4 regions of the Serratia fonticola genome follow, and region 1 is predicted to be linked to each of the others. Evidence: predicted binding sites of a transcription regulator. Region 1 holds the regulator's gene; each other region holds the start of a gene.
The links. Region 1 encodes CRP, which controls carbon source genes, mostly activating them, when cyclic AMP is high. Its sites were predicted from a motif close to ATGTGANNNNNNTCACAT; they were not measured.
Positions count from the first base shown of each region.

Region 2: a site for CRP is predicted at 2,037-2,054, ahead of deoC (deoxyribose-phosphate aldolase). Genes of this name have one in related genera too.
Region 3: a site for CRP is predicted at 3,167-3,184, ahead of msrB (peptide-methionine (R)-S-oxide reductase MsrB). Genes of this name have one in related genera too.
Region 4: a site for CRP is predicted at 3,775-3,792, ahead of mlc (sugar metabolism global transcriptional regulator Mlc). Genes of this name have one in related genera too.

Region 1 covers NZ_CP011254.1:1,355,704-1,361,015, reverse strand. The annotation lists gene WN53_RS06065 (aminodeoxychorismate synthase component II) at 1-354, shown strand, start outside; gene argD (bifunctional acetylornithine/succinyldiaminopimelate transaminase) at 449-1,666, shown strand; gene WN53_RS06055 (YccS/YhfK family putative transporter) at 1,698-3,773, opposite strand; gene crp (cAMP-activated global transcriptional regulator CRP) at 3,830-4,462, opposite strand; gene WN53_RS06045 (OsmC family protein) at 4,844-5,251, shown strand; gene WN53_RS06040 (LysR substrate-binding domain-containing protein) at 5,254-5,312, opposite strand, start outside.
Region 2 covers NZ_CP011254.1:2,593,286-2,598,597, forward strand. The annotation lists gene WN53_RS11585 (TatD family hydrolase) at 1-466, shown strand, start outside; gene WN53_RS11590 (NupC/NupG family nucleoside CNT transporter) at 656-1,921, shown strand; gene deoC (deoxyribose-phosphate aldolase) at 2,276-3,055, shown strand; gene deoA (thymidine phosphorylase) at 3,157-4,479, shown strand; gene deoB (phosphopentomutase) at 4,675-5,312, shown strand, end outside.
Region 3 covers NZ_CP011254.1:5,046,802-5,052,113, forward strand. The annotation lists gene ansA (asparaginase) at 1-77, shown strand, start outside; gene pncA (bifunctional nicotinamidase/pyrazinamidase) at 96-728, shown strand; gene chiD (chitinase ChiD) at 971-2,251, shown strand; gene WN53_RS22355 (YeaC family protein) at 2,293-2,565, opposite strand; gene msrB (peptide-methionine (R)-S-oxide reductase MsrB) at 2,630-3,043, opposite strand; gene gapA (glyceraldehyde-3-phosphate dehydrogenase) at 3,391-4,386, shown strand; gene WN53_RS22370 (D-hexose-6-phosphate mutarotase) at 4,470-5,312, shown strand, end outside.
Region 4 covers NZ_CP011254.1:4,630,549-4,635,860, forward strand. The annotation lists one part of gene WN53_RS28270 (IS3 family transposase) at 1-856, opposite strand, end outside; one part of gene WN53_RS28270 (IS3 family transposase) at 856-1,351, opposite strand; gene WN53_RS20560 (MFS transporter) at 1,437-2,693, opposite strand; gene WN53_RS20565 (LysR family transcriptional regulator) at 2,838-3,740, shown strand; gene mlc (sugar metabolism global transcriptional regulator Mlc) at 3,884-5,101, shown strand; gene WN53_RS20575 (LysR family transcriptional regulator) at 5,158-5,312, opposite strand, start outside.

The sequences.
Region 1 (5,312 bases):
ATCCTTGGGGTCTGCCTCGGTCATCAGGCATTGGGCCAGGCATTTGGTGCCGACGTGGTTCGTGCCCGGGAGGTGATGCACGGCAAAACCTCTGCCATCCGCCATCATAATCTCGGCGTGTTCAAGGGATTGAATAATCCGCTGACCGTCACCCGCTACCACTCGCTGATCCTGGACGCTGCGACGTTGCCGGATTGCTTTGAGGTGACCGCCTGGAGCGAACGTGACGGCGAACGGGATGAGATCATGGGGATCCGCCATAGGACGCTGGCGCTGGAAGGCGTGCAGTTCCACCCTGAGAGCATTCTCAGCGAGCAAGGGCACCAACTGCTGGGTAATTTCCTTGGAAGTTAGCCGTTAGTGGCTTTTTAAGCTTGCCCTTGGTTGGTTTTTTATGCATATTTTGTGATTATATTTTCACTTGATAGTTAGCCGCCTGGAGCCAGTAATGACCGAAAAAACCGCAGTCACCCGCAGCACCTTTGATCAGGTTATCCTGCCTGTTTATGCACCCGCCCAGTTTGTGCCGGTGAAGGGTAAGGGGAGCCGCGTATGGGATCAGCAGGGGAAAGAGTATATCGACTTCTCTGGTGGTATCGCGGTGACTGCGTTGGGGCACTGCCATCCGGCACTGGTTGAGGCTTTAAAGCAGCAGGGCGAAACCTTATGGCATACCAGCAACGTGTTCACCAATGAGCCCGCGCTGCGCCTGGCCAGCAAATTGATCGCTGCCACCTTCGCCGACCGGGTGTTTTTCGCCAATTCCGGTGCGGAGGCTAACGAAGCGGCTTTCAAGCTCGCTCGTCATTACGCCATCACCCGTCATAGCCCGTATAAGACCAAGATTATCGCGTTTAATAACGCTTTCCATGGCCGTACGCTGTTCACCGTTTCCGTGGGTGGACAGCCAAAATATTCCGACGGTTTTGGGCCGAAACCGGCCGATATCGTACATGTGCCCTTCAACGATCTGGCCGCAGTGAAAGCGGTGATGGACGATCACACCTGTGCGGTAGTGATGGAGCCTATCCAGGGCGAAGGGGGTATTACCGCCGCCGATCCTGTCTTCCTCAAGGGCGTACGTGAACTCTGCGACCAACATCAGGCGCTGCTGGTCTTTGATGAAGTGCAAAGCGGTATGGGCCGCAGCGGCAAGCTGTTTACCTATATGCATTACGGCATTACGCCAGACATCCTCACCACCGCCAAAGCGCTGGGCGGCGGTTTCCCGGTGAGTGCGATGCTGACTACCGAAGAGATCGCCTCGGTGATGCAGGTTGGCACTCACGGTACTACCTACGGCGGCAACCCACTGGCCTGTGCAGTGGCAGAGGCAGCGTTGGACGTGATCAACACGCCAGAGGTACTAAGCGGGATTGAGCAGCGTCGTGGGCTGTTTGTTCAGGCTTTGCAGGAGATCGGTAAGAAATACGATGTGTTCAGCGATATTCGTGGCATGGGGCTGTTGATTGGCGCGGAACTGAAAGCGGGCTATCACGGCAAAGCGCGCGATTTTCTCACTGCAGCTGCCGCCCGCGGTTTGATGATCCTCAACGCTGGGCCAAACGTGATCCGTTTTGCCCCTTCGTTAGTGGTTGAGCTGAAGGATATCGACGAAGGCATGGCGCTGTTCGAATTGGCCGTACAGGATGTGATTAACGGCTAATCAAGTCTGCGGGGCTGCGGTCCCGCTAACCTCAGCTTTCCCGCAGTTTGCGCTTCAGCCAGATCCCATGGTGTGGGCGCTGGCGCCACGCCAGTGACGAGATGGTATGCATCACGGTCAGGTGAGAAAGGATCCGCCGCAGGTGGCGTTCCATCTCGGTGACCGGCATGTCCGGATGCAGGTCCGGCGGCTGCATGATGCTGTTGCTGGTACTCGGGCCGTCATATTCCAACCGCTGCTGGCAGCTCTGCAAGGCGATTTCACAGGTCTGCAGATACTCCTGAGCCAGCTTTGGCGTCAGCATATAGTGCTCGCGCGCCAGAATGGTCATCGCATTCAGGTGTTCAACAATAAACTGGTTATGGGTGATCCACAGCCGCATATCTGCCAGATAATTCGATTCAAACCCCGGTTCCTGCATCGCCTGATTGAGCGAGGTAAACAGGGCATTATGCGCCTGATTGACCTGCATACGCGTGTAGGCCAGTTCGCTGGGGTCCGGTTCCTGTTCTTCCAACAATAAGCGCAGTGCTGTCTGATCGTGCTCCAGAGCCTGATGGGCGTTTTTACGCAGCAGGCCACTCTGCCACTGCGGCCATAGCCAGATCGTGCCGCCAAACACCAGTACGCAGCCGATAAGGGTATCAATCAGGCGTGGAACCAGGAAATGGGTACCGTTCAGCGCCAAGAGCTGCAAAGTATAGACGGCGGTCACGGTGAAGCCCATCACCGCCAACCCGTAGTTTTTCCGCAAGATCAGATAGGCCGCCAGGGTGATCGCCAACATGATGCTCAGCGTCACGTTCTCCGGCATCTGTAGTTGTAACAGCCCGGCGGCAATTACCAACCCGGCCAACGTGCCGAGGGCACGGTGCTGGATCCTCACCCGCGTGGCGTTATAGCCGTTTTGGCTGACCAGCATGATGGTCAGCAAGATCCAATAGGGTTTTGGCAGGTTGAACAGCATGCCCAGGCTGCTGCCTGCCGCAAGAATGACCCCCAGCCTGGCGGCGTTGCGCAGGGCGTTGGATTTAAACGACAGATAGCTCACCACCGCAGGCCAAAACGGCAACCGTGACTGGTTGGCCATCAGATTGCGGCGGTACAGTGGGTGCTGGGTACGCAGCAGGCGCGCGATGCGGCTGAAGTGGTAATAGCAGAACTGGCCAACCGGGTTATCGGCGTGCTGTGAGGCTACTTTTTCCAGCGCCGCCAGCTCATTCTTCATACTGAAACGCGCAGAGTGCCGATGATAGAGAATATCGTCGGCCACCACCCGCAGGCGCGTGGCGATCACCTGGGCGTTGCGGCGGATAATCGCTTCGGCCTGGCTTTGCTCCACCAGTTTTTGCACTTCTTCCGGCAGATGCAGGCTGACGGTGATGTGCTCCTGCAAATCGAGCGCCACCTGAAACGTACGTTGCAGGCGCTTTTGCTCCAGGTTATTGGCATGGGGCAGGAAATTCAGCTGTTGGTATAGCAGACTGATCAGATCCATTACTTTCTGCTGGCGTTGCAACAGCGGCGGCAGGGCAGTTTCTGGATCGGTATGCTGCGTCAGTAATGAGTATTTGGCTTCAAAATAGTCGGCCAGCTGCATATACAACTGGCTTAGGGATTCGCGCATCGGCTGCTCTTTCCACAGCTTGAACCAGGCCCAGGTAAACAGCCCGTACCAGGCGGTGCCGACGATATACAGTAAAGGGGCGTGCCAGATTGGCACGGTACCTACCATGCTGAGGGAAAAGATGGCGGCAACCAGTGCGGCTGGCAGCAGGCGTGCATGCAGCGGGCTGATTTCTCCGCTGACGCCGAGCAACAGCGCCATTCCCAGCATCAGCAAGGGTAGTGGTAGATCCCACAGTAGGGCTTGTTGCAGCAGAAGGCTGCTGAGTGCGAACAGGGAGCCGCCTACAACCAGGCGTTTGAAAAAGCGTTTGTGTGGCGTATCCAGCCCGGCAATGTTGCAGCAGGCGGGCACCAACGAGAACAGCATGCCGAGTTGCAGGTTGCCAATCAACAAACCAAACGCCACCGGCAGGCACAACACCAGCGTTTGCCGCAGTGCGTAGTTGACTTCCGGGTGGTAGATCAGGCGGCGCCACATGGTTGGCTATTCAGTAGGTAAAGAAACGGCGCATTGCTGCACCGTTTCCCTGGGGATTAACGCGTACCGTACACGACAATGGTTTTGCCGTGCGCGGAGATCAGGTTTTGATCTTCGAGCATTTTCAAAATACGACCGACGGTTTCACGTGAGCAACCGACGATTTGGCCAATTTCCTGGCGGGTGATTTTGATCTGCATACCGTCTGGGTGAGTCATGGCATCAGGTTGTTTTGCCAGGTTCAGCAAGGTCTGTGCAATGCGGCCGGTAACGTCAAGGAAGGCGAGGTTACCCACTTTCTCTGAGGTGACTTGCAGGCGGTTAGCCATCTGTGCGGACAGGCGCATCAGGATATCCGGGTTAACCTGGATCAGTTGGCGGAATTTCTTGTAGGAAATTTCAGCCACTTCACAGGCAGTTTTGGCCCGTACCCAGGCGCTACGCTCCTGGCCTTCTTCAAATAATCCAAGCTCGCCGATGAAATCCCCCTGGTTAAGGTAGGACAGGATCATCTCTTTGCCTTCTTCATCTTTAATCAGCACCGCAACGGAGCCTTTGACGATGTAGTAAAGCGTTTCGGCCTTTTCACCTTGGTGAATCAGCGTACTCTTCGATGGATATTTGTGGATATGGCAATGAGACAGGAACCATTCGAGAGTCGGGTCTGTTTGCGGTTTGCCGAGAACCATTCGCTGTTATCCTCTGTTGTTATCGCTGCCTTGTATCACAGGGGTCAGAGTTCCCTGTAAAACGTGCTTATAGCCCGGTGTTTTAATTGTGGCTATCAACAGGTTTTGAGGCGTGTTATAGAAATACGCTTGTGCTCTAGCATATTAACTTGCAGGGAGAGCTGCAAGCTACATTCTGTTAACAAACCAATATAGGGGCCTTTCCTTGGACGTATCCCTGAAATCGGTGACCTGGAAAGAGTTATTGCGGCTCTGTTTGTAGCACAGAGTGAGGCGGGTGTCTTGTGTTGTCTCGCTTCAGCATGATTAGCATCAGGTTACGTTGCCAGAATGTATGCGAAAGCGTACCCTGTTTTTAAGAAATTAACCGGAGTGTGTAACATGCAGGCAAGAGTTAAGTGGGTAGAAGGACTGACATTCCTGGGTGAGTCTGCGTCCGGCCACCAGGTTTTGATGGATGGCAACGCGGGCGATAAAGCGCCAAGCCCGATGGAAATGGTGTTGATGTCCGTCGGCGGCTGTAGCGCCATCGATGTGGTGTCGATCCTGCAAAAAGGGCGTAACGATGTGCGTGACTGCGAGGTAAAACTGACCTCCGAGCGTCGTGAAGAAGCGCCACGTCTGTTTACCCATATCAATCTGCATTTTATTGTCACCGGCAAAGGGCTGACCGATAAGATTGTAGAGCGCGCGGTGGATCTTTCCGCCGAGAAATACTGCTCCGTCTCCTTGATGTTGGGTAAAGCCGCCAGCATCACCCACAGCTTCGAAATCCGCGAAGTGGCCTGATCCTACCAAGGGTAGCGCAGGCAGTGGGCACGCAATAAATCAAGAAATCGCCGTGCCGTCA
Region 2 (5,312 bases), 1.2 Mb from region 1:
ACGCCAACAGGCGTTGCTCAAGGCACAGCTGAAGCTGGCAAAGCAGTATGATCTGCCGGTGATCCTGCACTCCCGCCGTAGCCACGATCAGTTAGCTGCCGCATTGCGTCGTACCGAGGTACCGCGCCGTGGTGTGGTGCATGGCTTTGCTGGCAGTCTGGCTCAGGCGCAGGCCTTTATTCGCCTGGGTTATTACATTGGCGTTGGCGGCACGATCAGCTACGAACGGGCGCAGAAGACCCGCCAGGTGATGGCGCAGTTGCCGTTGACCTCGCTGCTGCTGGAAACCGATGCGCCGGACATGCCGTTGGCGGGCTATCAAGGGCAGCCGAACCGGCCCGAACGGGCTGCGGAGGTGTTTCAGGTACTTTGCCAACTGCGGCCTGAATCTGCCGACGACATTGCCGGACAGCTACAACAAAATAGCCAATCCCTGTTTGCATTGGATCCCCCCCTCCTACTTTAAATGTGACTTGAGTCACGCTGTGTGATTTTCAGTTACTTCCACTTGTATATATTTGTGACATAAAACGAGTCTCATCCCGCCTGGCTCAGTATAATTGCGTCCCATTATCGCCCTTGGGCAACCCGCTTCATCCAGCGGGCCGGGGGCATTTCTTCTTCGCAACAGGGACATACTCGTATGCAACTCTTCATGAGCCTGGTCGGTATGGTGGTCTTGATCGCCATTGCGGTGCTGCTTTCCAGCAACCGGCGCGCTATTAAACTGCGTACCGTACTCGGCGCGTTTATCATCCAGATTGGCATTGGCGCGCTGGTGCTCTATGTCCCGATCGGGCGACGTATTCTTGGTGGCATGTCGGAAGGGGTGGCAAACGTCATCGCTTACGGTAACGAGGGTATCTCTTTCATCTTTGGTGGCCTGGTTTCCGACAAAATGTTTGAAGTGTTCGGCGGTGGCGGCTTCGTGTTCGCCCTGCGTGTGTTACCGGTGATTGTGTTCTTCTCCTCGCTGATTGCGGTGCTCTATTACTTGGGCATCATGCAGGTGGTGATTAAGCTCCTAGGCGGTGGTTTGCATAAGCTGTTGGGTACTTCGCGGACTGAGTCGCTATCAGCCACGGCCAATATTTTTGTGGGACAGACCGAAGCGCCGCTGGTGGTGCGCCCTTATATCGCCACCATGACCCAGTCGGAGCTGTTTGCCGTGATGTGCGGCGGCCTGGCTTCGGTAGCCGGTTCCGTGCTGGCGGGCTATGCCCAGATGGGCGTACCGTTGGAATACCTGATCGCCGCTTCCTTTATGGCTGCACCGGGTGGGCTGTTATTTGCCAAACTGATGGTGCCGGAAACCGAAAATACCCAAGACCGAGCCGATGCGATGAAGCTGATCGCCGAAGACGAGCGCCCGGCAAACGTCATCGATGCCGCTGCCTCTGGTGCGGCCTCTGGCATGCAACTGGCGCTGAACGTGGGGGCGATGCTGTTGGCATTTATCGCTCTGATCGCGCTGCTTAACGGTATTCTTGGCGGTATTGGTGGCTGGTTCGATTTCCCGCAACTGTCACTGGAGCTGATCCTGGGCTGGGTGTTCTCACCAATCGCCTTCCTGATTGGTGTACCTTGGAGTGAGGCGATGGTGGCGGGTTCGTTTATCGGCCAGAAGGTGATCGTTAACGAATTCGTGGCCTACATGAACTTTGGGGCTTACCTGCGTCCGGATGACGTGGTGGCCGCTGAGGGGCTACAGGTGCTGTCACAGCACACCAAGGCGATCATCTCCTTTGCGCTGTGCGGGTTTGCCAACCTCTCTTCCGTAGCTATCCTGCTGGGTGGTCTAGGCAGCATGGCACCAGGCCGTCGTCACGATATTGCCCGCTTCGGGTTGAAAGCGGTGGCAGCCGGTACCTTATCTAACCTGATGAGCGCCACCATCGCCGGATTCTTCCTAGCGTTGTAAGCTATACTTGGTATCAACAACCAGGCTCCTGAAGGGGGCCTGGTTACCTGCAAAAAGGGCATTCGCCTGATGACCGCCGTCTCTTTAGTGAATTTGTGAACAATATCGCGTTATTTTGTGATGATCTTCACATATAATTCAGTTCTGTTACAGTGCTATCCTGTGTAGTGTGAATCAGAACACAAATATGCCAGAGTGATCGTGTTGAAATAGCGATGGCTGGCTATTCGAAAATCGAAGGGCTATGTGCGGTGAGAAGGATCTCAGTTGCTGGCGTGGGAAGACTATCCCGCGCGCTATCTTCAAGGAACCAAGTCCGCTCGCCAACATCAGAATGCTCAGTTGGAGAGTTTTATGACCGAATTAACCGCAGCAGCGCAACGTGCGCTGAACCTGATGGATTTAACCACGCTGAACGAAGATGACACCGACGAGAAAGTGATCGCGTTGTGTCGTCAGGCGAACAGCCCGGCAGGCCATACTGCCGCCATCTGTATCTATCCGCGTTTTATCCCGATTGCCCGCAAAACGCTGCGTGAGCAGGGGACGCCAGATATCCGTATCGCCACCGTCACCAACTTCCCGCATGGCAATGATGATATCGACATCGCCGTGGCAGAAACCCGTGCGGCCATCACCTACGGTGCCGATGAAGTTGACGTGGTATTCCCTTACCGTGCCCTGATGGCCGGTAACGAGGAAGTCGGGTTTGAGCTGGTCAAACAGTGCAAGCAGGCCTGCGCCGCTGCCAACGTGCTGCTGAAAGTGATCATCGAAACCGGTGAGCTGAAGCAGGCGGAACTGATCCGTAAAGCCTCCGAGATCTCCATCAAGGCCGGGGCTGATTTTATCAAGACCTCTACCGGTAAAGTGCCGGTCAACGCCACGCTGGAAAGCGCTGAGCTGATGATGACCGTGATCCGTGATATGGGCGTAGGCAAAACCGTTGGCTTCAAGCCAGCCGGTGGCGTGCGTACCGCAGAAGATGCTCAACAGTATCTGCAACTTGCCGGGCGACTGCTGGGCGAAGACTGGGCCGATGCGCGCCACTTCCGCTTTGGCGCGTCGAGCCTGTTAGCCAGCCTGCTGACCACGCTGGGGCATAGCACCCAAGCCGCTGGTAACGGTTACTGATTTTCTCTCACGTCTTGTTGCGTTGGGGCTGCCAAGCGGCCCCGTTAACGCAGCGCGCAGGCGTATCGAATGACTCTATTTAGCTAAAACAGGGGGCTACTTTGTTCTTGGCACAAGAAATAATCCGTAAAAAACGTGACGGGCAACCGTTGAGCGAAGCCGAAATCCGCTTCTTCATTAATGGCATTCGTGACAACGTGGTGTCAGAAGGGCAGATTGCTGCGCTGGCGATGACCATCTATTTCCATGACATGACCATGCCTGAGCGCGTTGCGCTGACCATGGCAATGCGTGATTCCGGCACGGTACTGGACTGGAAAAGTCTGTCGCTGAACGGCCCGATTGTGGATAAACACTCCACCGGTGGCGTGGGCGACGTGACTTCGCTGATGCTTGGCCCGATGGTGGCAGCCTGTGGCGGCTACGTGCCGATGATTTCAGGCCGTGGCCTGGGTCACACTGGCGGTACGCTGGACAAGCTGGAAGCGATCCCTGGCTTTGATATTTTCCCTGATGACAACGCGTTCCGTAAGATCATCAAAGACGTTGGCGTGGCGATTATCGGCCAGACCAGTTCACTGGCTCCGGCAGACAAGCGTTTCTACGCGACGCGTGATATCACTGCTACCGTCGACTCCATTCCGCTGATCACCGGCTCTATTCTGGCGAAGAAACTGGCCGAAGGGCTGGATGCGTTGGTTATGGACGTGAAAGTTGGCAGCGGTGCCTTTATGCCGACCTACCAGCTTTCTGACGATCTGGCGCAGGCGATCGTGGGCGTTGCGAATGGTGCTGGTTGCAAGACTACCGCGCTGCTGACTGACATGAACCAGGTGCTGGCTTCCAGCGCTGGTAATGCGGTCGAAGTGCGTGAAGCGGTACGCTTCCTGACCGGGGAATATCGCAATCCGCGTCTGCTGGAAGTGACCATGGCGTTGAGCGTGGAAATGCTGCTGTCTGGCGGCCTGGCCACCGACGACGCTGATGCGCGCGCCAAACTGCAGGCGGTGCTGGATAACGGCAAAGCGGCGGAAATCTTTGGCCGCATGGTGGCGGCGCAGAAAGGCCCAAGCGATTTTATCGAGCGTTACGACAGCTATCTGCCAGCCGCGACGTTAACCAAACCGGTTTATGCCGAGAAACCAGGTATCATTACTGCGATGGATACCCGTGCACTGGGTATGGCTGTGGTGTCACTGGGCGGTGGCCGTCGTCGCGCGACCGACAGCATCGACTACAGCGTGGGCCTGACCGATGTGGCCCGCCTGGGCGACACTGTCGATACCCAGCGTCCATTGGCGGTGATCCATGCCAACGACGAAGAGAGCTGGCAGCAGGCGGCGGATGCGGTACGCAGCGCGATGGCTCTGGGCGACAAAGCGCCAGAAGTCACGCCGGTGGTTTACAAACGCATCTCTGAATAACATTTTTTAAACGTTCAATGGCAGTTTTGAATTTTGTGACTGTTTATACCCAATGGATTTCGAGCTACAGCTAGGCGGCAAGTGCGTGAATCCCCAGGAGCTTACTTAAGTAAGTGACTGGGGTGAGCGCACGCAGCCAACAACACTGTAGCTTGAAAGACGCAGGGTATCAGCGTGAATACGCAGGAGAGTATGATGAAACGTACGTTTATTATGGTATTAGACTCATTCGGCATTGGCGCGAGTGAAGATGCCAAAAGCTTTGGCGATGAAGGTTCCGATACCCTTGGCCATATTGCTGCTGCCTGTGCGCGTGGCGAAGCCAACGTGGGCCGTAGCGGCCCGCTGACCTTGCCAAACCTGAGCCGTCTGGGCCTGGGCAAAGCGGCGGAAGAATCGACCGGCAAGTTCCCGGAAGGGTTGGATAAAGACGCTGAAATCATTGGTGCTTACGCCCATGCCAGCGAGCTTTCCTCCGGTAAAGATACGCCATCAGGCCACTGGGAAATTGCTGGTGTGCCAGTCTTGTTCGACTGGGGCTACTTCTCAGACGAGCACAACAGCTTCCCGCAGGAACTGCTGGACAAGCTAGTGGCGCGTGCCAACCTGCCGGGCTACCTCGGTAACTGCCATTCATCCGGTACCGTGATCCTGGATCAACTGGGCGAAGAGCATATGAAAACCGGCAAGCCGATTTTCTATACCTCTGCGGACTCGGTGTTCCAGATTGCCTGCCATGAAGAGACTTTCGGCCTGGATCGCCTGTACGAGCTGTGTGAGATCGCTCGTGAAGAGTTGACCGAAGGTGGCTACAACATCGGCCGTGTGATTGC
Region 3 (5,312 bases), 2.3 Mb from region 1:
GCCAGCCGTTAACCCCAGAAGAAATCCGCAGCCTGATGCAACAAGACCTACGTGGCGAATTAAGCGCTGCGGGCTAACCCGAAGTGGGAACTCTGATGAAAACTGCTCTGTTGCTGATTGATTTACAAAACGACTTTTGCCCCGGCGGCGCTTTAGGCGTGGCAGAAGGTGATGCCACCATTGACGTCGCCAATCAGGCTATCGCAGCCAGCCTGGCCCGTAATGAAGCGGTGATCGCCAGCCAGGACTGGCACCCGGCGGATCATCGCAGTTTTGCGATTAACTCCAACGCACAGATTGGTACGCTTGGGGAACTGGAAGGCCTGCCTCAGGTTTGGTGGCCAGTGCACTGCGTTCAGGACAGTCCTGGCGCAGAGCTTCATCCACAGCTTGATAAGCAGCACATCGCGGCGATATTCCGTAAGGGCGAGAACTCGGATATCGATAGCTATAGTGCTTTCTTTGATAACGGGCATCGGGCGCAAACGGCGCTCGATGGCTGGCTGAAGGAGCGCGGCATCACTCATCTCGCCGTGATGGGGCTGGCCACCGATTATTGCGTCAAGTTCAGCGTGTTAGATGCCTTGCGTTTGGGTTATCAGACTCAAGTCATCACCGATGGCTGCCGCGGTGTCAATTTAAGCCCCGATGACAGCGAGCAGGCATTGGCAGAAATGCAGTCGGCTGGCGCACAGTTAGTTACACTGTCACAGTTTATTCAGCGCTAACGGTTTTTGGGGCTGCTTGACCTTAGCGCCCCATATTCCCCACCAACCGCTTTATTTTCGACGCTGCTCACATTCCCACCATTCTTCTGCGCGCTCACCTTGTTCCCTCCCGTCTCTTTTGCTGTTATGGCTGCTGATGCATTGGCATCAATAAGTTATACGCATCCGGGGCCTGCCGAGCCCGGCTTTATTGATACCGCCATAGGCGGTTCAGGTCGGCCTTGCTGACCAAAGGAGACAACATGGCTTTAACCCGTAAACTGCTGCCCTTGCTGGTAGCGGTGCAACTCGGTATGGCTGGCGCGAGCATCGCGCACGCCGCACCTTATCTTTCTGTCGGCTACTTTAACGGCGGTGGCGACGTGACCGCCGGGCCTGGCGGTGATATCAACCAGTTGGACGTCAGCCAGATCACCCACCTCAACTACTCTTTTGGCCTGATTTATAACGCTGAAAAAGAGGAAACTAACCCGGCACTGAAAGATCCCTCCCGCCTGCACCAAATCTATCTCTCCCCAAAAGTCGAAGCAGACTTAAAGCGCTTACCCGTATTGCGCCAACAAAATCCGGCGCTGAAGGTTTTGCTGTCCGTTGGCGGCTGGGGAGCCCGTGGGTTCTCCGGCGCGGCAGCCACACCGGAAAGCCGGGCGGTGTTTATCCGTTCGGTGCAGGAGGTGATTGCCAAGTATCAGCTCGATGGTATCGATCTGGATTGGGAATATCCGGTTAACGGTGCCTGGGGATTAGTGGAAAGCCAACCGGCCGACAAAGCCAATTTCACCACCCTACTGAGCGAACTGCATCAGGAGCTAGGCAAAGAAAAACTGCTGACCATCGCCGTAGGCGCCAACGTCAAAAGTCCGCAGGAATGGGTAGACGTTAAGGCTATCGCGCCCTATCTGGACTACATCAATCTGATGACCTACGACATGGCGTACGGTACCCAGTATTTCAACTCCAATCTCTATGACTCCAAACAATGGCCAACCGTGGCCGCCGCCGACAAGTACAGCGCCGACTACGTGGTCAACAACTATCTGGCCGCCGGGCTGAAGCCTGCTCAACTCAATCTGGGGATCGGTTTCTATGGCCGGGTACCTAAACGCGCCACCGAGCCGGGTATTGATTGGGATGTAGCTGATGCGGCCAAGCACCCTGTCACCCAGCCCTATTTCACCGCACGTGAAAAAGACGTCTTTAAATCGCTGGGTGTGGATTTGGATAAAGACAGCTACATCAAATACAACGATATCGTGAACAAGATGCTGAAAGACCCACAGCGGCGCTTCACCGCGCATTGGGATAACGAGGCCAAGGTGCCCTATCTGATGATGAAGTCAACCGAAGGCAAACCACTGTTCGCGATAAGCTATGAGAACCCACGCTCGGTAGCCATCAAGGCCGAGTACATCAAGAGCAAAGGATTGGGAGGGGCGATGTTCTGGGAGTATGGTGCGGACGATAACAACCGCCTGGCCCATCAGCTAGCCGAAAGCTTAGGCTTGAGCCCGCAGAAGCAGTAAAACCTTCAGGGCGATGGCAACATCGCCCTGCCAGCAACAGGTTACTGCGGCTTCAGCTTGGCCAACGGCTCGGCCATAAACTGCTGCTTCAGCTCCTGTTTGCTTTTCATCACGATTTGCCCGTCGGTGCCAATGCTCATATGTTGTGGGTCCGCATTGTTCATCGACTGCCACAGCATCACCGCCTGCAGGCTGTGTTCTTTCTGCTCTGGAGTCAGTGCCACACCATCCGGCCACTTACCCAGTTCTACTGCCAGCACCAGCCGCTGGTAGATTTCCGGCGTCATGGCCGCAATCAGATCTTTTACTTCCATCAGAGCATGTCCTCACCCACGGATGAATAATTAGCTGAATCGATTTTGTTGGTTTAGTTACAGCTTAACCTGCCGTTTGCTCGCCATTCTCGTCGTCGGTGAAATTCAGTGACGCGGAGTTGACACAGTAGCGTTCGCCAGTCGGCTGCGGACCATCGGGAAACACGTGTCCCAAATGCGCGTCGCAGCTGCCACAGCGGATCTCGACTCTATGCATATTATGTGAATTATCATCAAGATAACGAATAGCATCGTCCGAAACCGGTTGATAGAAGCTGGGCCAGCCGCAGCCAGAATCAAACTTGCTGGCGGAGAAGAACAATGGCGCGTTACAGCACAGGCAATGGTACACGCCCTCACGCTGGTTATGCAGTAATTTACCGCTATAGGGGGCTTCGGTGCCACGCTCTTGCGTCACATAACGTTGGATTTCATTCAGTTCCGTGAGCGGTGTCTTAGGGGTTATCTCTTTAGCCATTTGTGCTATTCCCGCAATGTGGATAATGTCAACGAAAACAATGAGTAATAATAACAAAAAATTAACAACGCTGCAGGGCTTTTTAGCCTAAACTGTACGGCATAAAGGTTACGCTGCCGCCATATGTGACTTTGATCACATATCTTGCACGTACTGACTTTATACTTGGCGGTTTGCCCCCATATGGATGGGAGGACAAACGTAAATGGAATGTGCGATTTGTGTGCAAAACCGGGCCTCTGGTTTGACTTGCAGCAAGAATTGACACGATTCCGCTTGACGCTCGGTAAGGTTTTTGTAATTTTACAACCAACCTTTTATTCACTAACAAATAGCTGGTGGAATATATGACTATCAAAGTAGGTATCAACGGTTTTGGCCGTATCGGTCGCATTGTTTTCCGTGCTGCTCAGGAACGTTCTGACATCGAAATCGTTGCAATCAACGACCTGTTAGACGCAGAGTACATGGCTTACATGCTGAAGTATGACTCTACTCATGGCCGTTTCGACGGTACTGTAGAAGTTAAAGACGGCCACCTGGTTGTTAACGGCAAAACCATCCGTTGTACCTCAGAAAGAGATCCGGCTAACCTGAAGTGGAACGAAGTCAACGTTGACATCGTTGCTGAAGCAACTGGCCTGTTCCTGACTGACGAAACTGCACGTAAACACATCGCTGCAGGTGCTAAGAAAGTTGTTCTGACTGGCCCATCTAAAGATGACACCCCTATGTTCGTTATGGGCGTGAACCACAAGTCTTACGCTGGCCAAGAAATCGTTTCCAACGCTTCTTGTACCACCAACTGCCTGGCACCACTGGCTAAAGTAATCAACGACAAGTTCGGCATCGTTGAAGCTCTGATGACCACCGTGCATGCTACTACCGCAACTCAGAAAACCGTTGATGGCCCGTCTCACAAAGACTGGCGCGGCGGCCGCGGCGCATCCCAGAACATCATCCCTTCTTCTACCGGTGCTGCTAAAGCAGTAGGTAAAGTCATCCCAGAACTGAACGGCAAACTGACCGGTATGGCGTTCCGCGTTCCTACTCCGAACGTGTCTGTGGTTGACCTGACTGCCCGTCTGGCAAAACCAGCTTCTTACAAAGAAATCTGTGCTGCTATCAAAGCTGCTTCAGAAGGCGAGCTGAAAGGCGTGCTGGGCTACACCGAAGACGAAGTGGTTTCTACCGATTTCAACGGCGAGAAACTGACTTCTGTGTTCGATGCTAAAGCCGGTATCGCGCTGAGCGACACCTTTGTGAAACTGGTTTCTTGGTACGATAACGAAACTGGCTACTCAAACAAAGTACTGGACCTGATCGCTCACATCTCCAAGTAATGGCTTGATGCGCAGTTGATTATCAAGGGCGACACTAGTGTCGCCCTTTTTATTTGTTTTTGCGGCGAAAAGAAGGCAACAACATGAACGAAAAAATCTTCACCCTACCCGTTAGCGAACAAATCACCCCTTTTATCAGCCAACGCCAACTGGACGAACTGCCAGTGGTGGTGGTTTCTCACCCCAAAGTCCGTGCGGCCATTACTCTGCAAGGGGCCCATCTGCTGGCCTGGCAGCCAAGCGGTGATAAACCGGTGCTTTGGCTGAGCAACAATACGCCATTCAAAAACGGCGTGGCGATCCGCGGCGGCGTACCGATCTGCTGGCCGTGGTTTGGCCCGGCAGGTAGCCCATCCCACGGCTTTGCCCGTAATCAGCCGTGGCAGCTTACCGCGCACGATGAAGATGAAAACGGCGTGATCCTGACCTTCACGCTGCAAGACAACGAACAAACCCGCAAATTGTGGCCACATGCTTTCACCCTGATCGCCCGCTTCAAGCTGGGTGAAGAGTGTGAGATGGAGCTGGAATCACACGGTGACTACCAGGCTACCGCTGCTCTGCACAGCTATTTCCAGATCGGCGACATCGACAAGGTGAAAGTTGCCGGTTTAGGCGAGCATTATATCGATAAGGTGGCGAAGGGGATCGAGGCTCGTCAGGTTGGCGAGCTGGAGTTTACAGGGCAAACCGATCGCGTCTACACCCAGGCTACGCCTTGCAGCCTGATCAAGGACCCGGTGTTGCAACGCACCATCGAGGTCAATCATCACTATATGAGTGATGTGATCGCCTGGAACCCAGGTGTCGAGCTTTCCTGCAGCATGGCCGACATGCCAAACGACGGTTACAAAACCATGGTCTGTGTGGAAACCGGGCGCGTAAGCAAGCCGCTGATCGCCTCTGGGGAGCAACCTGCCCGCTTG
Region 4 (5,312 bases), 2.7 Mb from region 1:
ATCAAGGCCTGCGTTCTGTACTCCACAGGGCTCAGGCCTTTGAGCTTCTGCTTGATACGTCGGTTATTGTAGTAATCTATGTACATGCCTATCTCTTCAGACAGGTGTTCCACACTCTCAAAGCGTTGTAAATAATACAGTTCAGCTTTCAGATGGCCAAAGAAGTTTTCCATTACCGCATTATCCAGGCAGTTACCCTTGCGAGACATGCTCTGTTCTATCCCATTTTCCTGCAACTGATGCTGATAAGCCGCCATCTGATAGTGCCAGCCTTGGTCACTGTGCAGCAACGGCTTTTCTTCCGTTTTTAGCGTACTGAGCGCCTTATTCAGCATCGTTTTTACCAGGCTGAACACCGGTTTACGGGACATCTCATAGGCGATGATTTCACCGTTAAACAAGTCGAGTACCGACGATAAATACAGCTTTTCATCCGCGACACGGAACTCCGTGATATCGGTCACCCACTTTTGGTTAGGCCCTTGCGCGGTAAAATCGCGCTGCAAGGTATTCGGGGCCACTTTACCGACATGTCCCTTGTACGAACGGTACTTTTTACGGCGAACGGGCGATTTCAATTGCAGTTCAACCATCAGTTTTTGCACGGTTTTATGATTTAGCACAGCCCCCATTTTTCGAAGAACACTGGTCACCCGGCGATAGCCGTAACGGCCTTTATGCTCGTTAAAAACAGCCATTATTTGCTGCTTGGTTTCACCATACTTATCCGGTGCTTGATGGCTTTTACAACAATAGTAATACGTACTGCGCGGCAGTTTTCCGGCCCACAGCAAAGCATCCAAACGGTGTTCTGACCTCAATGCACTGATTATTTTTGCCCTTTTCGACGAGTCTGGGCTTCTTTCTGTTGCATCAAGGCTCTCAACTTTTTTATGTAAGCATTCTGTGCGCGTAAAAACTCGATTTCCTCCCGCATCTCTTCGGGTGTCAACTCATCAGGCGATTTATCGGCATGGGGGGTTTTGGGATGCTGACGCATTCGGCGACTTCGCTTATTCAGGTTGAGGGCTTCAGCCCCATTCTCCCGATAGAGTTTAATCCAACGCTCCACAGTAAGGTAACAGGGAATATCGAATTTGGCGGCGACTGTCGCTGAAGAGAGTGGATTTGAAAGCGCGAATTCAACGACAGAGAGCCTGAAGTCAGGCGTGTAATGTGGCTTGCGTCCTACCCGCAGCCCTTGTTCCCCATGGTGCTGATAAGCGGCGATCCATCTGCGTAGTTGAACATGGGCAATAGAAAATGTCTTGGCGGTCTGTTTTTGACTGCCGAGTCCGGCAAGATAGTGCCGGACCGCGTCAAGTTTGAACTGAAGTGAATACTTCATCAGAACTGCACCTCCAAATGTCAGATGTTTGTCCAACATTTGGGGTTCAGTTCACATGTGCGCCCCTTGGTTTTCCCTGAGCAGGATATTAAATACGCGCGGCTTCCGGCAATTTCTTCAGGTAGTGGCCAACCAGCAGGGCCAGCAACAGCATCACGCTGATAAAAGCAACTACGCCGCCCCAGCCAAAGTTATGCCAGAACACGCCGCCCAGCGTACCGGCAACGCTGGAACCCACGTAATAACAAAACAGATAGAGCGAAGAAGCCTGGCCTTTGGCCCGGCGTGCGCGGCGGCCAATCCAACTGCTGGCAACCGAGTGGGCGGCAAAGAAACCGGCGGTGAACAGCATCATGCCAATAAAGATCACAGTGACAGGGGCCAGGGCGGTGATCAGTATCCCGATCAGCATAATGATAATGGACGCCAGCAGCACCGGGCCGCGGCCAAATTTGGAGGTCAGGGCACCCGCTTTGGGGGAACTGTAAGAACCGGTGAGATACACCACCGACAACAGGCCCACAATTGCCTGGCTGAGATGATAAGGATCGCTCAGCAGGCGGTAGCCAATGTAGTTGAACATTGTCACAAAGCTGCCCATCAGCAGGAAACCTTCGGCAAACAGCAGCGGCAGCCCCTTATCGTGCCAATGCAGCTTAAAGTTAATCAGCAACGTTCTTGGCCGCAATGAACTGGCGCGGAAGTGCTTGGAGGCGGGCAGAATGCGCCAGAACATGCAGGCCGCCGCCAGGGCGAACACCCCAATCACCGCCAGTGAGATCCGCCAGGAGAAGAAATCGGTGAGCACCCCGGTCACCAGACGCCCACTCATCCCACCGATCGAGTTGCCGCTGATATAAAGGCCCATAGAAAAGGCCACGAAGCTCGGGTGGATCTCTTCGCTCAGATAGGTCATACCGACTGCCGCAACCCCGCTCAGCGAAAGCCCAATCAACGCCCGCATCACCAAGATTCCGTGCCAACTGGTCATGAAGGCACAAATCAGCGTACAGATCGCCGCCAACAGCAGGGCCACCACCATCACCGACTTACGGCCGATAGCATCTGACAGCGGGCCGGTAAACATCAGGCCGATGGCCAACATCCCAGTGGAGAAGGAGAGGGAAAGGCTGCTCTCCGCTGGGGAGATGCCAAAATCTTGCGAAAGCACCGGTAAGATCGGTTGCACACAGTACAGCAGCGCAAAGGTAGCCAGCCCGGCAGAGAACAGCGCCAAGGTCACGCGCATAAACTGCGGTGTACCGCGTTCGATGTAGGGGAGTTTATTCAGCGTGGTGCGTTTGGTTGTTGGGGCACTGTCAGGGGCTGGCAGCGTTTTTGGCATACTGGCCGCAGAACGCGAAGCGGTTGTCACAGCGGTTCCTTACCGGGTTCGGGAGATGAAAAATACGTCTTGAATCACAAAATCATAGGGAGCTGTCAGTTTTTTGTCTAATATATTAATCATCCTAATTAAGATGTTTAAAGTATGAATATCGAGCTCAGACATTTGCGTTACTTTGTCGCCGTCGCCGAAGAGTTGCATTTTGGCCGGGCTGCAGAACGGCTACGGATTTCCCAGCCGCCCCTTAGCCAACAAATCCAGGCACTCGAGGATATGGTGGGTGCGCGTTTGCTTGCGCGCAATAACCGTAACGTCAGCCTGACCCAGGCGGGTGAGATGTTCTTGAAAGAAGCCTATCAGGTGCTTGCCCAGGTCAACCGGGCAGCAGAGAAGGCGGCGCGCCTGGAGCGTGGCGAACTGGGTGAACTGACGATTGGCTTTACCTCTTCGGCTCCGTTTATCAGCGTAGTTTCCCGTAGTTTGCGAGCTTTTCGCCAGTTATCACCGGATGTGCATATCAAAATGCGCGAGGTGAACACCAAGCAACAGCTTGAGCCGCTGCTCAACGGTGACCTTGATCTTGGGGTGATGCGCAATACCCGCTTGCCGGACGCGCTGCAGCATCAGTTGTTATTACGCGAGCCCTTACTTGCCGTGGTGCCGAATGGCCATCCGCTAACCCTAAAGGCACCAGGCACGCTGCGTTTCAGCGATTTGGCCCAGGAACCCTTTGTGTTCTTTTCCCGTGAAGTGGGCACCGCGCTGTACGACGAAATTCTGGCATTGCTGGCCAATGCCGGGATCGCGCCTTACATCACGCAAGAAGTGGGGGAAGCGATGACCATTATCGGTCTGGTCGCTGCTGGGTTAGGGATTTCCATTTTGCCGATGTCCTTTGGCCGAGTGAAGATCGATGGGGTGACCTATCTCCCTTTAGCCGAGCCGGAGGCGATGACCGAGGTCTGGTTGGTACATCATCGCAGCAGGCCGTTATCGGCAGCGGCCAAGGCGTTAATGGCGCTGATGCTCGAGCCCAAAGCTGTGTAAATAAGAGGCGTTTTTAGCGGAAAGCTCGGTGAATTTGTGCTGTTAATCACATAACGAATCAAATAGTTGACGCTGTATTCCAAAAGCCCCACCATAGCCCCTAATCTTTATTTAGAAGCGCGAAAAATAGCAGGAGCGGGTGTGTGATTGCGGATGGGCAGCCTGGGCATATTGATCAGATCAAGCAAACCAATGCAGGGGCAGTTTACCGGCTGATAGATCGGCTGGGACCGATTTCGCGCATCGAATTATCCAAGCGGGCACAGCTGGCGCCTGCCAGTATCACCAAGATAGTGCGTGAACTGCTCGAAGCGCATCTGGTTAAAGAAACCGAATATCAGGAAGTGGGCAGCCGTGGCCGACCGGCCGTTGGCCTGGTGCTGGACACCGAAGCCTGGCATTACCTCTCTGCACGCATCAGCCGAGGCACCATTACCCTGGCGCTGCGCGATCTCAGTAGCAAGATGGTGGTTGAAGAACTGCTGCCGTTAAAAGCCGAACATCCCGAGCCGTTATTACAGCGCATCGTTAGTGAAGTAGAGCAGTTCTTTATCCGCCACCAAAGCAAACTGGAACGTTTAACCGCCATCGCCATCACGCTGCCCGGCATGATTGATACCGCCGCGGGTATTGTTCACCGCATGCCGTTTTATGACGTCAACGAAATGGCGTTGGGACCCGCGCTAGAGACACTGACGGGCTTGCCGGTTTATGTTCAGCATGATATCTGTGCCTGGACGATGGCAGAGGCGCTGTATGGCGCATCCCGTGGCAGCCATAACGTCATTCAGGTCGTCATCGATCATAACGTCGGCGCAGGGGTGATCACCAATGGACGCGTACTGCATGCGGGCAGCAGCAGCGTGGTGGAGATAGGTCACACACAGGTCGATCCATATGGTAAACGCTGCTATTGCGGCAACCATGGTTGCCTGGAAACGGTCGCCAGCATTGAAAACATGTTGGAAATTGCCCAGCAACGTCTGGGAGGTTCGATGTCCTCCATGCTGCATGGCGCGCCATTGACAGTGGAATCGCTGTGCGATGCGGCTTTGGCTGGCGATCAGTTAGCCAAAGATATTATTCTTGGCGTCGGGCACAGCGTCGGGCGCATCGTGGCGATCATGGTCAACCTATTCAACCCGGAAAAAATCCTGGTAGGTTCACCGTTGAACCGTGCCGCAGAAATCCTGCATCCGGCGATTGCTTCCTGCATTCGTCAGCAATCCTTGCCTGCTTACAGCGAGCATGTTCAGGTTGAATCCACCCAGTTCTTCAACCAAGGCACCATGCCGGGAGCCGCACTGGTGAAAGAAGCCATGTATAACGGTTCTTTGTTGGTGAAATTGCTACAAGGTTGATTTAGCTGTCTTCTTTCACGCTGTGGCGTTAACTGCACGGGAATTGGATCCCAAAACTACACTTCCAGTCTCTCGTTGGCGGGTTTGCGTTTTCGACCGATCCTAAGAGCTTCAAGGACCAGTGAGAATGCTGGAGAAGGCTGTTTACGACTGGGATAATACAGGTAGTAGCCGGGGAAGGGTTTGCACCATTGCTCCAGCACACGCACCA